3 regions of the Pseudoalteromonas sp. BZB3 genome follow, and region 2 is predicted to be linked to each of the others. Evidence: predicted binding sites of a transcription regulator. Region 2 holds the regulator's gene; each other region holds the start of a gene.
What was found. The regulator sigma-54, encoded in region 2, starts transcription at its own class of promoters, with help from an activator protein. The targets are predictions, from matches to a motif close to GTTGGCACGNNNNTNGNNT.
Positions count from the first base shown of each region.

Region 1: a site for sigma-54 is predicted at 2,820-2,838, ahead of flgB (flagellar basal body rod protein FlgB). Genes of this name have one in related genera too.
Region 3: a site for sigma-54 is predicted at 2,830-2,848, ahead of glnA (glutamate--ammonia ligase). Genes of this name have one in related genera too.

Region 1 covers NZ_JBECOS010000014.1:17,787-22,522, reverse strand. The annotation lists gene flgE (flagellar hook protein FlgE) at 1-1,197, opposite strand, end outside; gene ABMY35_RS16000 (flagellar hook assembly protein FlgD) at 1,240-1,923, opposite strand; gene flgC (flagellar basal body rod protein FlgC) at 1,938-2,372, opposite strand; gene flgB (flagellar basal body rod protein FlgB) at 2,375-2,785, opposite strand; gene ABMY35_RS15985 (protein-glutamate O-methyltransferase CheR) at 2,950-3,783, opposite strand; gene ABMY35_RS15980 (chemotaxis protein CheV) at 3,801-4,733, opposite strand.
Region 2 covers NZ_JBECOS010000001.1:388,163-395,115, forward strand. The annotation lists gene kdsC (3-deoxy-manno-octulosonate-8-phosphatase KdsC) at 1-87, shown strand, start outside; gene lptC (LPS export ABC transporter periplasmic protein LptC) at 84-638, shown strand; gene lptA (lipopolysaccharide transport periplasmic protein LptA) at 628-1,152, shown strand; gene lptB (LPS export ABC transporter ATP-binding protein) at 1,155-1,880, shown strand; gene ABMY35_RS01685 (RNA polymerase factor sigma-54) at 1,928-3,448, shown strand; gene hpf (ribosome hibernation promoting factor) at 3,477-3,764, shown strand; gene ptsN (PTS IIA-like nitrogen regulatory protein PtsN) at 3,767-4,219, shown strand; gene rapZ (RNase adapter RapZ) at 4,237-5,085, shown strand; gene ABMY35_RS01705 (HPr family phosphocarrier protein) at 5,089-5,364, shown strand; gene mgtE (magnesium transporter) at 5,483-6,841, shown strand; gene pmbA (metalloprotease PmbA) at 6,900-6,953, opposite strand, start outside.
Region 3 covers NZ_JBECOS010000007.1:36,689-41,424, reverse strand. The annotation lists gene ABMY35_RS05590 (CZB domain-containing protein) at 1-429, shown strand, start outside; gene typA (translational GTPase TypA) at 524-2,347, opposite strand; gene glnA (glutamate--ammonia ligase) at 2,915-4,321, shown strand; gene ABMY35_RS05575 (DUF4124 domain-containing protein) at 4,525-4,736, shown strand, end outside.

The sequences.
Region 1 (4,736 bases), on a different contig from region 2:
TGTACCTAATGTACCTGAGCCTGGCTCACCCGCGATTGGCTCACCTGAAGTTAGGCTCTTCTTCCAAGCTGTGCCACCAACTTGAGATAGACCTTGAGAATTCGAGAAACGAACCATTGCAACTTGACCTAAGAAAGAAGTATCGCCATTAGAGTATGACGCAACAACCTTACCATCCGTACCAATATCAATACCAGCTAGTCGGCCTACTGTTGCACCATCTTGCTCTAATGCTTTAACCTCAAAACGGCTAGCATACTGAGTAGGTAGTTTATTCGCTGTATTACCTTCATCGCTCCAGTTTACTGTAATATTATTTGGAAACTGTGCACCATTTGTTAGTCGACGTGTCAAACCTGTGGACGCAGTCGATGCAATATTAATATCAGGGAATGTTGTCGCTGGAGCTGTTACATCAGGCAAACCTGCCGCTGTAAATTGTAAAGTGTCGATTGGTGTGTGTGCACCTGTCGCTGTTTGAGCACCATTGATATCAATGGGGATTTCATCCATTGTTGCATACACTTGCCAAGAGTTATTTGCAACTGCTGGATCTTGTTTAACAAAGAAAAACTGTACAACATGTGGCTCACCTAACGAATCATAAATGGTCGTTGATGTTGATGAATTATAGCTTGTACTATCGCCTGGATCGAACGTTGTAGTTGATGGTGCGCCAGCACGTGAATCTAAGTTCATTGAACTATAAATGTTTGACGTGTGACGAGGTGAACCAGACGCGTCAGGAATTTGAATTGGAGATGCGGTACTCAGGCTCAGTGATGTTGTATTACCCGTGCCAGGGTCAACCGGAAAGCCTTGTAAGTAATTACCTGCGGCATCGGTTACGAAATTATCTTTATTAAGCTTAAACGCACCTGCACGCGTATAGGTATAATCTTGTGAAGAAATATCTTCACTCATTGCAAAGTAGCCTTCACCCGTAATCGCTAAATCTAACGAATTTTGGGTAAATTTAAGCGAGCCTTGGTGAAACTGCTGAGCAACCATAGTCGTTTGAGCACCGTCACCATTTTTAGTTTTGCCTGAACTAAATACTGAAGATGCATATACATCTGCAAATTCTGCACGAGACTCTTTGAAACCTGTCGTGTTAACGTTAGCAATGTTGTTTGCTGTGACATCTAAATCTTTTTGTGCCGCAGCTAATCCTGTTAATGCAATATTGAAACTCATGTTTTCACCTCTTTCACTTAAATTTACTTAAGTACTTAAATTCTATGCTATCTCTGCGACGTCTGATAATTTCACTGCGCCAGAGCTCGTATTAACAATGATGCCGTTAGCACCGTTTACGTTAACACTGTCAATGTTTTTGAATGTGGCCATAGGTAAACTGGTGTATTCACCGTTCAAACTACCCTCGGCCTTAATTTTGTAATTACCTGCAGGCATGGTTTCTCCGTCACCGTTTTTACCATCCCACTCAAAGCGGATCGCACCAGCTTTTTGAGCCCCCATGTCCATCTGACGAACTAGTTGGCCTTTGTCATCAAATATACTGACCGTTAGTTTCTCAACTGGACTTTGAGCAATGATCGAGCCTTTCGCTAATTGGTCATCACCAAAGTCTATCGAATCCGATTCTAATAGCGCTTTTTTGCCGACTAGCGTAGATGCCTGTAATGCAGAGTTAGAGGTCATTGAAGCTGACAGCATGTCAAACTTTTCATTTAAACCAGAAATACCTTCGGCCATCGTAAAATTCGTCATCTGCGAAATCATTTGGTCATTATCAGCAGGTTTACTCGGGTCTTGATAAGACAGTTGCTGAGTAAGTAGCGAAAAGAAATCTTCTTGCGTCAATGCATCGTTTTTCTTATCGCTCTGCGTTGTTTTATTTTGCTCAGACCAACGTAACGAATCCATATATGAAGATGCGGCATTAATATCGTTACTCATCGGCTATACTCCCACTAGCGCTGACCAAGTAATAAAGTTTTGCTGAGCATTTGCTTGGCTGCGTCAGCAACTTGGACATTGGTTTGGTACGAACGTGAAGCAGAGATCATGTTTGCCATTTCTTCTACTACATTCACATTTGGTTTATAGATGTACCCGTCTTTGTCAGCACTAGGGTGATTAGGGTTGTACTCAACCTGTAATGGCTTATCACTCTCTACGATGCCTAGCACTTTCACTCCTACCGATGCATTTAGCTGGCTTGGATCATGTGCCTCAGACGCTTTGGTCAGTTCAGCTGCAAATACAGGGTGTCGCGCTCGATAAACTTTATCTTGGCTAGAACTGATGCTATTGGCATTTGAAATATTACTCGCTGTGGTATTCAATCGAATATTTTGAGCACTCATTCCTGAGCCTGCTATATCGAAAACATTATATAAGCTCATGGTTATGCTCCTTGACTACCTAGGGCTTTCTTTAGCCCTTTAAACTTGCCAGTTAAAAATTGCAAACTTGCCTGATACTCTAATGCGTTTTGTACATACAAGTTTCGTTCCACTTGTATATCAACTGAGTTACCATCACCTGTATCTGCTTGATTTGGATTACGAAATAGCTCAACACTACTATTTAACTGGCTGCCGCCATGTAGATGTTTACTGTCTGTTCTTTGCATCATGTTGCCACGTTGCTGAGACGACTTTGCCGCTTTGAATGCCTGTGCAAAGTCGATATCTTTTGCTTTGTATCCTGGTGTGTCTGCGTTCGCAATATTACTTGCTAACATCTCTGCACGTTGTGAACGTATCAACATAGTATGCTGATGAACCCCAAGTGCTTTATCAAAACTAATTGCCATGACACGACTCCAAAAATTTGACTCTACGAAGTATAAGCAATAAACGAGCCAATATAAGAACATTTTATTTCAATAGGTTAGGAGGGTAATGTATAGATAGAAAGGTTTGAGGAGAAATGACTAAGATATAAAAAAGCGGCAAGTAGGTTGCCGCTTAGTATTTATTATGTTTTCTTACGGTAAATAATCCCTGGATTACATCGGATCATTTCGAATTCATCACTTAGCCCTGCCATCGACTCGGATGCCCCTAAAAACAAATACCCTCTAGGGTTCAGAGCCTGAGCGAACTGTGAAATAATCTTAGCTTTGACTTCTGGCGAAAAGTAAATCAGTACATTTCTGCAAAAGATAACATCAAATTTCCCCATCAAAGAGTAGGAATCGAGCAAGTTAAGGTGCCTAAAATTAACCATTCTCTTTATTGGATCAACAACTCGCGCCATGCCGTTACCACTGTCTTGAAAAAACTTTTGACGACGTTCAACTGACAACCCTCGTGCCAAAGCCAATGAGTCATACTCTGCGTTTTTACACATATCAAGCATGGTATTTGATATGTCAGTCCCGACAATTTGCACACCCATTTTCAGTGCACCAGGGTTTTGAGATTGATACTCCTGTGTCGCCATCGCAATAGAGTATGGCTCCTGACCTGAAGAGCTTGCCGCTGACCAGATTTTTAAGCCCCTACGGGTGTCTTTCAATTCTGGGTAAATTTTACTTTTTAACAACTCAAAAGGATAAGTATCTCTAAACCAGAGAGTTTCATTTGTGGTCATGGCATCAACAACAGCAGCCCTTAGCTGACGTTCATGGGGACTCAATGTTTTAGCGACAAGCGCAGAAAGAGAGTCCACCCCAAAGCGGGCCATCAACGGAGCTAAACGGCTTTTTACCAAATAAAGTTTGTTATCTCCAAGAACAATACCACATTGCTGCTCTAGGAAGGTTCTGAACTGGTCATATTCGCCTTGTTGAAGGTTTTTATTTTCCAAGATACTACCGCCGTTATCTAATCACAATGAACCCATTTTTTAACCGCTGTTGCTAATTCATCAGGGTTAAACTTTGCAATAAAATCATCAGCGCCAACTTTTTCAATCATAGCCTGATTAAACACACCACTTAGTGAAGTGTGTAAGATTACATGCAAAGGGGCTAATTTTGGATCTGCTTTAATTTCAGCAGTTAACGTATAGCCATCCATTTCAGGCATTTCTACATCTGAAATAAGCAGGCCTACACGCTCAGTTATGTCATTTTGACAATCAACTTCTGCAATCTCTTTTAGCCTAATTAAAGCTTCTTTACCATTTTTTGCTAATTCTGTTTGAACACCTAATGGCTCCAAAGCACGCTTGACTTGGTTTCTTGCAACTGCAGAGTCATCTGCGATAAATACAATTCGCTCACCAAGGTCTTTTTGCATTTCACCATCAGACACTATTTCTTCGCTGACTTCAGTATTAACAGGGCATATTTCGTTGAGAATCTTTTCTACGTCTAGTATCTCGACTAGTTCGTTTTCAATTTCTGTAACTGCCGTTAAATAGGAGTACCTACCCGCACCATCTGGTGGCGGCATAATTTTTTCCCAGTTCATGTTAACGATTCTTTCAACCGCACCAACTAAGAAGCCCTGAACAGAACGGTTATATTCAGCAATGATAATAAAGCAATCTTTAATGTTTTCGATGGGTGGACCACCCACAGCTAAAGACATGTCGATAACTGAAATAGTTTGACCACGAATATGGGCAACGCCGCGAATGTAAGAATTTGATTTCGGCATACTGGTGAGGGGCGGACACTGAAGCACTTCTCTAACTTTAAATACATTGATGCCAAATCTTTGACGACCTCTCAGTCGAAAAAGTAGCAACTCTAGGCGGTTTTGCCCAACCAACTGAGTACGCTGGTTTACAGAGTCTAAAACACCTGCCATTTC
Region 2 (6,953 bases):
GGTGGATTTGGCGCAGTGAGAGAACTAACTGACTTACTCATGTTGTGCCAGGGTCATACACTCGGCACATCAGGAACAAGCGCATGACGGTCAACCGCGTCATATTATTAATTATTTTTGCACTGACCATGTATTGGATATGGTCACCGTATTTTGATCAACCTAAAAAGCAAAGTTCGACCGAAGAAGAGAGCATCGCCACGCCAGATTATGTTGCTACAAATTTAAAGCAAACTAAATATTCTGAAGCCGGTATGCGAAATTATCTAGTCGAAGCGAATAAAATGGAGCTTTATCAGCAGCTCGGATTTAGCCATTTTACCTCGCCTACATTCACCCTGTTTAATGGCCCACAAAATTGGCAACTTTCGGCCAATGAAGCCACTTTATATGAAAATAATATGCTGATTTTAGAGGGAGATGTTAAAGCCCTAAATCTGACTGAAGGTGCTATGATAAGCCAAATCAGCGCAGACCATATTCAAGTAGATATAACTCAGCGCGCCATGCGCTCAGATCTACCCGTAGAAATTGTGGGTCCTCATTTAAATATAAAAGGACAAGGCCTCAATGCCGACCTCAATACTGAAATTATTGAGCTCATTAACCATACGCGAACCATTTATTATGACCAATAAACTACTTCTTTCACTGCTACTACTCGGCTTTTCAAACTTTGCTTTGGCTGAAACAGCACCTATGTCACAAGTATCAATTAAAGCAGGTAAGCAGCAAGCACAATTAAAGACAAACATTGGTATCTTTGAAGAAAATGTTGAAATCATTCATGGCAACCGTGAAATTTATGCAGACAGATTGGAAGTACATCAGCGTGAAGAACTCGGTGAAAACAAGCAGCTTTTAGTCGCAACAGGCAAACCAGCTCGTTTTATCGAAAAGCAACCGGATGGCACAGTATTAAGCGCCAGCGCAGAAGAAGTTAGGTATGACGTTGCCAATAGACTACTTACCATCAAAGGCAAAGCTGAAATAAGCCTGGGAGGTCAAAGTACAAAAGCTGAAGCGATTATTTATGACATCGAGAAGCAACTGATCAGTGCTGAGCGAAACGAACAAAATCAGCAACGTGTTCACACGGTATTGATACCAGAGAAAAAAGCATCAAAGTCTAACCCTGAACAAGGTCAATGAGCATGAGTGTGTTAACTGCCACAGCCCTAGCAAAAAGCTACAAAGGCCGCCAAGTCGTAAAAAATGTCAGCCTAAGTGTGGAAGCCGGAAGCATTGTTGGTCTTCTCGGTCCTAATGGCGCAGGTAAAACCACCAGTTTTTACATGATCGTTGGTCTTGTGCCTAGCGATAAAGGCAAAGTCACAATAGATGATGAAGATATCACTTTGCTACCTATGCACAGTAGAGCACGCATGGGCATTGGTTATCTGCCTCAAGAGTCCTCAATCTTCAGAAAGTTGACTGTTTATCAAAACTTAATGGCTATTTTAGAGACCCGTAAAGACCTCAATAAAGTACAAAGAGAGCAAACTTTAGACGACTTACTGGATGAGTTTAATATTCAACATATTCGGGACAGTCAGGGCATGGCTTTATCAGGTGGTGAGCGTCGCCGAGTTGAAATTGCTCGCGCTTTAGCCGCAAACCCTAAATTTATTCTTTTAGACGAGCCTTTTGCTGGCGTTGATCCGATTTCGGTGTTAGATATAAAGAAAATTGTTGAGCATTTAAAAAACCGCGGCATTGGTGTCCTCATTACAGATCACAATGTAAGAGAAACCCTTGATGTTTGTGAGAAAGCTTATATTGTTTCACATGGTGAATTAATCGCGTCAGGTACGCCTGAGTCAGTTTTAGCTGATCAAACCGTAAGAGACGTCTACCTAGGTGAACAATTCCGTCTATAGTTAAAGCAAGACATAATCCAAATAACAAAAAGGATTGTTAGAAATACATGAGGCAATCGCTACAGCTGCGCATGGGGCAGCAACTAACCATGACACCACAATTGCAACAAGCAATTCGCTTGCTGCAATTGAGCACACTTGATCTACAGCAAGAGATCCAAGAAGCGCTGGATAGCAACCCTTTACTCGAAGTAGATGAGTCGGAATTAGAGCCAAGTACTGATGGCAATGATTCAGACAAAGCGACCAAAGACACTGACTCTAGCGAGCAACTCTCTAATTCTACTGATGATGGTCACGGTGATGAACCGACCAGCGATTACGAACTCGATAGCGATGCAGCACTGAGTAAAGACACTGTCAGTGACGATCTCGCGATGGATGTGACATGGGACGAGTACATGAGTGCAGCACCGAGCACCAGTAGCGGCCCTATGCCTGAAGACGAAACGGTTTATCAGGGTGAGACCACTGAAACATTACACGAATATTTAATGTGGCAATTAGAACTCACGCCATTCAGCCCAACCGATAAAGCCATTGCCGTTGCCATTGTTGAAGCCGTTGATGACGCAGGCTTACTTACCGTCAGTACCGAAGAACTCTTAGAAAGCATCAATGAAGGTAATGACGAAGAATTAATTGAACTCGATGAAGTTGAGGCTGTATTAAAGCGTATTCAACTCTTTGACCCTATCGGTATTGCGGCTCGATCATTACAAGAATGCTTATGTATTCAACTTAACCAGTTTGAGGCTGATACGCCATTCATTAGCGAAACAAAAATGGTGTTAAGCGAGCATATTGATCTACTTGCTAGCCGTGATTACCGCACTATCATGAAAAAGACCAAGCTCAAAGAGCCTGAGTTAAAAGAAGTGATGACACTCATTCACAGCCTTAATCCTAAACCTGCCGCCAGCATTATTCGTGAAGAATCTGAGTATGTTATTCCTGATGTGTCGGTGAAAAAAGTAAAAGGTCGCTGGGTTGTTGAGCTAAACCCTGAATGTATGCCTAAAATTAGGGTTAATGATCATTATGCGGCAATGTCACGCTCAGTAAAATCAAGCACTGACAGCCAATTCATTCGCTCTCACCTACAAGAAGCAAAATGGTTTATTAAGAGCTTAGAAAGCCGTAATGACACTTTAATGAAAGTTACCAATTGCATTGTGCAACAACAACAGGCATTCTTTGAACATGGACCTGAGGCAATGAAGCCTATGGTTTTGAATGATGTTGCTGAGATGGTCGAGATGCACGAGTCTACCATTTCTCGTGTCACCACTCAGAAGTACATGCATACACCCCGTGGCATTTTTGAGTTGAAGTACTTCTTCTCAAGTCACGTAAGCACTGAAAACGGAGGTGAATGCTCATCGACTGCGATTAGAGCATTGATCAAAAAGCTAATTGCTGCAGAAAATACAGCTAAGCCATTGAGCGACAGCAAAATTGCAGATATATTGGCAGAACAGGGAATCAAAGTGGCACGTCGTACAATTGCAAAATACCGCGAGTCACTCTCTATTCCACCGTCAAATCAGCGTAAGAGCTTGATTTAAGACGTAAACCAAGAGAAGGAAAATGCTTATGCAACTAAATTTAACTGGTCGTCACGTAGAAATTACAGATTCATTAAGAGACTATGTAAACACGAAGTTTGCAAAGCTAGAAAGGCATTTTGATCACATTAATAACGTTCACGTGATCTTAGATGTTGAGAAGCTGGTACAAAAAGCCGAAGCTACCGTTCATTTAAATGGCGGTGAAATTTTCGCTTCAGATGAACACTCTGATATGTACGCAGCCATTGATAAACTCGTTGATAAACTCGATCGCCAAGTTATCAAACACAAAGAGAAATTAACTCGACACTAACCATGAAACTTAGCTCGATTATCAACAAGGACTGCAGTAAAGCTGCGGTCCTTTTTAATAGCAAAAAACGTGCGCTAGAGTACATCAGTGAATTAGCGAGCCAACACCTTCCAGAGCATAACGCCCACGAAATATTAGATGCATTCCTAACGCGGGAAAAACTAGGTAGCACAGGCATAGGCAAAGGTATTGCTATTCCTCATGGCCGCCTTACAGGCATTGATACTATTTTTGCCATTTTAGTGACTAATCAAAACGGTATTGATTTTGACGCAATAGATAACCGACCTGTCGATATTCTCTTGGCAATGCTTGTACCTGAAGGTAATAATGCAGAACATCTAAAGACCTTAGCTGAAATTGCTGATAAACTAAACAACAAAGAGTTTTGCAAGCAACTTCGTCATGCAAAAGACGATGAGGCACTCTATCAACTTATTGCACTTCAAGATTAATTAACAGAGAGGAATCCATGGAACTGATCATCATTAGTGGTCGCTCAGGGTCGGGCAAATCCGTTGCCTTAAGGGTATTGGAAGACCTAGGTTATTATTGTGTTGATAACATTCCAGTTAATCTCCTTCCCTCTTTGGTTAGAAGTGTTTCTGATAACTATGACAAAATAGCCGTCAGTATCGATGTTCGTAACCTGCCAAAAGAGCAACAAGAATTTAATGATATTCTTGAATACTTACCAGGCTTTGCAAATCCCACGCTGTTCTATTTAGATAGTGATGACCAAGCACTGATCAAACGCTTTTCAGAAACACGCCGATTGCATCCGCTTTCTTTAAATAACCTGCCGCTTGATTTAGCAATTAAAGAAGAAAAGAAATTACTCGATGTGTTAATCACACGAGCAGATGTGCTGCTCGATACGACAGATTTAAGTGTACACCAGCTAGCAGAAACCATTCGAGAGCAGATCCTTGGCAAAAAAGATAAGCAACTTATCATTACTTTCTTATCTTTTGGTTTTAAACATGGGATCCCTAAACAAGCCGATTATGTATTTGATGCGCGCTTTTTACCAAACCCGCATTGGGAGCCTGAACTAAAACCACTGACAGGTTTAGATCAACCAGTTAAAGATTATCTAGCAAGCCACAGCATAGTGCAAAAGTTCACGTGGCAGATCCAAACCTTTGTCCAGACTTGGTTACCTCATCTAGAGCGCAATAATCGCAGCTATTTAACCATTGCAATTGGTTGTACTGGCGGACAACACCGCTCTGTTTACCTAGCACAAACCATTGGTGAAAGCTTTGCTAAAACTCATAACAATGTGCAAATACGTCACCGCGAACAAGACGTAGACTAAAGCATGGTTAAGGCAGAAGATACTTTTCTAATCCAAAACAAGTGTGGTCTGCATGCACGCGCAGCCACAGTACTTGCACAATTAGCCCAACAGTTTGATGCGCAGATCACACTTTACCAAGATGACAAAGAAGCTCCTGGTGATAGTGTACTCGCTTTGCTCATGCTTGAAAGCAGTCATGGGAAGCAGCTTCGAGTTTGCTGTGAAGGTCCAGATGCCCAGCCTGCACTCACCGCCATTGGCGAGTTAATTGCACAAAAATTTCATGAAGATGAGTAACCAAGCACTTGGTAACTCTGCAAAAATTACGTTAAACTTAAGGCACTCTTTTTAGGCGCCCACAGTAACTGCCTAAACCTTTATTCTCGGTGCACACCACCTAATAAATGGATTGCCTATGCCAGAAGCCTTAGAACAAGACTATACGTTGCAACAATTACAACAAGTAACGCACGCAATAAACAATGGTCAGTTTGTTCAGGTTAGGCGTATTCTGGCTGAAACTCCCCCCTGCGACACCGCATTACTACTTGAATCTTCCCCGCACAAAGTGCGTACACAGCTATGGCAATTAGTTGACCCTGATATTCAAGGTGATGTACTCGAAGAGCTATCTGAAGACGTTCGTATTGGTATTATCAACCAAATGGATCCAGAGCTCATTGCAGCCGCAACTGAGGATATGGATGACGATGACTTAGGTGAAGTACTAAGAAGCTTACCTGATGACGTCTATCAAGACGTTGTCGGCGCAATGGACGCCCAAGATAGGGCAAGGGCAACCCAAGCGCTTTCTTATCAAGAGCGCTCTGCGGGTGCATTAATGAGCACAGATACGGTCACCATTAGGCCTGATGTGACGCTCGACGTGGTACTGCGTTATTTACGCCTACGAGGCGAGTTACCCGATGGCACCGACGATTTATATGTCGTCGATAAAGAAAACCAGTTTATCGGGGCGCTGCCTGTCGCAACCCTTTTAACGAACTCCCCCGATAAAGTGGTTGCAGAACTCATGGATGATGAGAAAGAAACTATTCCCGTTTCAATGGATGAAAGTGACGTGGCGCAACTCTTCGAACGTCATAACTGGATTTCAGCAGCGGTTGTTGATGATAACTTACAACTGCTTGGTCGAATCACCATTGATGACATCGTAGACGTTATTCGTGAAGACGCTGAACACAGCTTGTTAAGCATGGCGGGTCTAGATGATGAAGAAGATACCTTCGCACCGGTTTTGAAAAGTAGCCAGCGCCGCTCTATCTGGCTTGGCATTAACCTTTTAACGGCTTTGCTTGCCGCCTTTGTCGCCAGCTTTTTCGAAAGTACACTAGATATACTCCCTATTTTAGCGGTGCTTAATGGCATTGTACCTAGTATGGGTGGGGTGGCAGGTAGCCAAACCCTAACTTTAGTTATTCGTGGTATTGCCCTTGGCCATATCAACAACACCAACCAGAAGTTCTTGCTCGGTAAAGAGCTCGCCATCGGGGCACTAAATGGTGTGCTTTGGTCTCTGTTAATCGCAGGTGTTGTCGCCATATGGCAGTGGGATTTCGTACTTGGTGGCGTGATCGCCTTTGCTATGTTCATGAACTTACTTGCAGCCGGTATAGCCGGTGCCAGTATCCCCATCATCTTAAAGCGTATGAACATAGATCCAGCCCTTGCGGGCAGTGTGGTACTTACCACAGTCACAGATATTGTGGGTATCTTTGCCTTCTTAGGCACAGCGACCTGGTTCTTAGTTTAGACCCCTCCAAACACAAAAAAGCCCGCTCAATATCGCGGGCTTTTACTTTAATTAAGGCCTATTCCCCTGCGACCTGCATTGACTCAATTAATATCGACCCTGTTTGTACACT
Region 3 (4,736 bases), on a different contig from region 2:
AATCTTTCAAGCACCTTATTAGATATGTGTGCCAAAGGCGAAAAAGAACAAGCAGTAAGAATGCTCGAAAAAGAGCGCACTACGACTTATCAAAAACTGATCCGATTATTTGAGTCAGCAAGAGATCAAATCACGCTCGATCATAAACCTATTATTGTTTTCACAACCTTAGATGGTCAAAAACCACATATTGGTTTGTTGGTCGATCAAGTACAAGACAATATTCATTGCGATGAGAGTGAGATCAAACCACTCAATGAGATCACCAATATCGGTTTTGATATCGATCCACAAACTAAGCAAATGATGAAAGGTTTAATTAAACGTGATGATACACATAGCGTATTAATCGATCCTAGTGCGATTTTTAGACCCGAACATTTACAAAGCTATGACCCTGAAGAAACCGAAAGCTATGGTTTGTTTTAATTCAAAGCCAAAAAGTAATACTTCTAAATAGTTTGCTTTATTTAGCTACAAAAAAACCGCTCAGTTGAGCGGTTTTTTTACATCTCGTAAGAGATTATTTCTTAGCTTCACGGCTCGCGCGCTTACGCTCGCTTTCAGTAAGTAGCTTCTTACGGATACGGATGCTTTCAGGTGTTACTTCTACTAGCTCATCATCATCGATGAACTCAAGTGCTTGCTCTAGTGTCATAACGATTGGTGGCACAAGGTTTTGCGCTTCGTCAGTACCCGATGCACGTACGTTAGTAAGCTGCTTACCTTTAAGGGCGTTTACAGTTAGGTCGTTATCACGCGCGTGAATACCGATGATCATACCTTCGTATACTTCAACACCATGACCGATGAATAGCTTACCACGGTCTTGAAGGTTGAATAGTGCGTTAGTTAGTGCTTTACCAGCAGCATTTGCGATAAGTACACCGTTCTTACGTTGACCAATGTTACCGCCTTTGTGTGGACCGTAGTGATCAAACGTGTGGTACATTAGACCAGAACCAGACGTCAGCGTCATAAAGTCAGTTTGGAAACCGATAAGACCACGTGAAGGCATCATGAAGTCCATACGGATACGACCTTTGCCATCTGGTGCCATGTCAGTCATTTCTGCTTTACGAAGACCAAGTTGCTCCATGATAGAACCTTGGTGCTCTTCTTCAACGTCAACTGTTACTGTTTCGTACGGTTCTTCTAACTGACCATCTACTTCGCGAAGAATTACTTCTGGACGAGATACAGCTAGTTCGTAACCTTCACGACGCATGTTTTCGATTAGGATACCTAGGTGAAGTTCACCACGACCTGACACGCGGAAGCTATCTGGGTTATCTGTTTCTTCAACACGTAGTGCTACGTTGTGAACAAGCTCAGCTTGAAGACGTTCAAGGATATTACGTGAAGTTACGAATTTACCTTCTTGGCCAGAGAACGGAGACGTATTTACAGAGAACGTCATTGTTACTGTCGGTTCATCAACAGAAAGCGCTGGAAGTGCTTCAACTGCGTTTACATCACATACAGTATCAGAGATCTTAAGTTCACCTAGACCGGTAATTGCAATGATGTCGCCCGCTTGCGCTTCTTGTGCTTCGTGACGGTCAAGACCTAAGTAAGTCAGTACTTGGCCAACTTTACCGTTGCGAGTAGAACCGTCAGCACCAACAATTGTTACTTGTTGGTTTACTTTAACAGTACCACGCTTGATACGACCAACACCGATTACACCGATGTATGAGTTGTAGTCTAGCTGTGAAATCTGCATTTGGAATGCGCCTGCAGGATCTGCATCTGGCTTTTCTACTTGCTCAACGATCGCTTCAAACATTGGTTGCATGTTGTCTGAAGGCTCGTCTAGGTCAAGCGTTGCCCAACCGTTAATTGCTGAAGCGTAGATAACTTGGAAATCAAGCTGCTCGTCAGTTGCACCTAGGTTATCGAATAGATCGAATACTTGGTCCATTACCCAATCAGGGCGTGCACCTGGCTTGTCGATTTTGTTGATAACAACGATTGGCTTAAGACCTAGTGCGAATGCTTTTTGCGTTACGAAACGCGTTTGCGGCATTGGACCTTCTTGCGCATCAACTAGAAGTAATACTGAGTCAACCATTGAAAGAACACGTTCTACTTCACCACCGAAGTCAGCGTGTCCCGGAGTGTCTACGATGTTGATGTGGTAATCGTTCCACTCAATCGCGGTGTTTTTAGCTAGGATGGTAATACCACGCTCTTTTTCGATGTCGTTGGAATCCATCACGCGTTCTTCATTACCGCCACGTGTTTCTAACGTGCCCGATTGCTCTAGTAGCTTGTCTACTAGGGTCGTTTTACCGTGGTCAACGTGCGCGATAATCGCGATATTACGTAATTTTTCAATGCTCATGTTTATAACTCAGATAATTACTCGAAAGAGTGGGTTAATCCTATACACCAAATCGTGTAGCACAGCCCAAAATAGGCCGCTAGAATTTAAAAGGGACGTATTATCCCCTAATAACGCCATAGATGAAAGTTTATGCAGCATTATTTTTTCAACTGACGTCACTATTCGACGAATAAAGGGTCAATTCAGTATAGAAGCTGAAATAAACCACGCCATAAAAGCGCCTGCTTTAATACAATAATCTCAACAAAATACCTTTTATAAATGTGATTTAAATGACAATACAGCCATCCTGCTGCTTAATACAGCATGGAAATGAAATTAAAGCGTGTATTTTTGCAACTAAAAACTGGGCAAAAAAGCATCATGCACTATACTGGAGCTGCACCACAAGCGTGCATTTGCGGATCATGTTGGTGCACCACTAAGGTGCAACACAAATCAAATAACACAAAAAACCTTTAAATTCATTTAGATAAAAAACTGGCACAATACCCGCTTATAGCTGCGCAGTAATAACGAAAGTTATAGCAAAATAACTAACCCAACGAGTTTTGGAGGACACACATGTCTCATACAGTTTTACAATTTATCAAGGAAAACGACGTTAAGTTTGTTGACCTACGTTTCACTGACACTAAAGGTAAAGAACAACACGTTTCTATTCCTCATCACCAAGCTGACGAAGATTTTTTTGAAGATGGTAAAATGTTTGATGGTTCTTCAATCGCTGGTTGGAAAGGCATCAACGAATCAGACATGGTGCTAATGCCTGATGCTGACTCTGCAAAGTTAGACCCATTTGCAGAAGAAACAACACTCATCGTACGTTGTGATGTTGTTGAGCCATCAACACTTCAAGGTTACGAGCGCGACCCACGTTCTGTTGCTAAGCGCGCAGAAGAGTACATGCGTTCAACTGGTATCGCAGACACTGTTTTATTTGGTCCAGAACCAGAATTCTTCCTATTTGACGATGTTAAGTACAAAACTGACATGTCTGGTTCTATGTACAAAATTGATGCTCAAGAAGCATGTTGGAACTCTGACAAAGATTACGAAGGTGGTAACACGGGTCACCGTCCAGGCGTAAAAGGCGGTTACTTCCCAGTAGCACCGGTTGATTCTTCACAAGATTGGCGCTCTGCAACGTGTTTAGTTCTAGAAGAATTAGGCCAAGTTGTTGAAGCACACCACCACGAAGTAGCTACAGCGGGTCAAAACGAAATCGCAACTCGCTTTAATACCATGGTATTGAAGGCAGACGAAATTCAAGAAATGAAATACGTTATCCACAACATGGCGCACCTATATGGTAAAACGGCAACTTTCATGCCTAAGCCAATCGTAGGCGATAATGGTTCAGGCATGCACTGTCACCAATCACTAGGTAAAGATGGCCAGAACATCTTCGCTGGTGACAAGTACGGCGGTCTTTCTGAAGAAGCACTATACTACATCGGTGGTATCATTAAGCACGCTAAAGCAATCAACGCATTCGCTAACGCGTCTACTAACTCATACAAACGTTTAGTACCAGGCTTCGAAGCACCAGTAATGCTTGCATACTCTGCACGTAACCGCTCTGCTTCAATCCGTATTCCAGTTGTTCCTTCTGAGAAAGCACGTCGTATCGAAGTACGTTTCCCAGATCCAACAGCAAACCCTTACCTAGCGTTCTCAGCAATGCTTATGGCTGGTCTTGACGGTATCAAGAACAAGATCCACCCTGGCGATGCAATGGACAAAGATTTATATGACCTACCTGCAGAAGAAGCGGCTGAAATCCCAACAGTTGCAGCTTCACTAGAAGAAGCGCTTTCAGCACTTGATGCTGACCGTGAATTCCTTATCCAAGGTGGCGTATTCACTGATGACTTAATTGATGCATACATCAAACTTAAGTCACAAGAAGTGGAAAAACTGAACATGACGACTCACCCAGTTGAGTTCGAAATGTACTACAGCGTTTAATTGCTTAATTAGCAGTTAAATTCTAGAGGACATGACAACTCACACTACAAGTGACGAGTTTAAAATGCACTCAAGCGTGTAACTGACACGCACCTAAATCATATGTGTTCTCAAGCCCGCGAAAGCGGGCTTTTTTATGGTAAAGCAGTTCATAAACAACTAAAGTATTTATTGCATTGTGTGATAAGAGTTAGGGCAAAAAAATGAAATGGACGGTAAAAGGGTTATGTATTTTAATGACACTGATTTCGCTGCCAAGTGACGCTAAAATTTATCGTTGGAAAGATAAAAATGGCAATTGGGTCTACTCAGACACCCCCAGAAAAGGCGCGCAAGAAGTAAAGTTAAATAAGCCATTGGTCATGCCAAGTACCAGTACCAATACCAATACCAATACCAATACCAATGTTCTGCA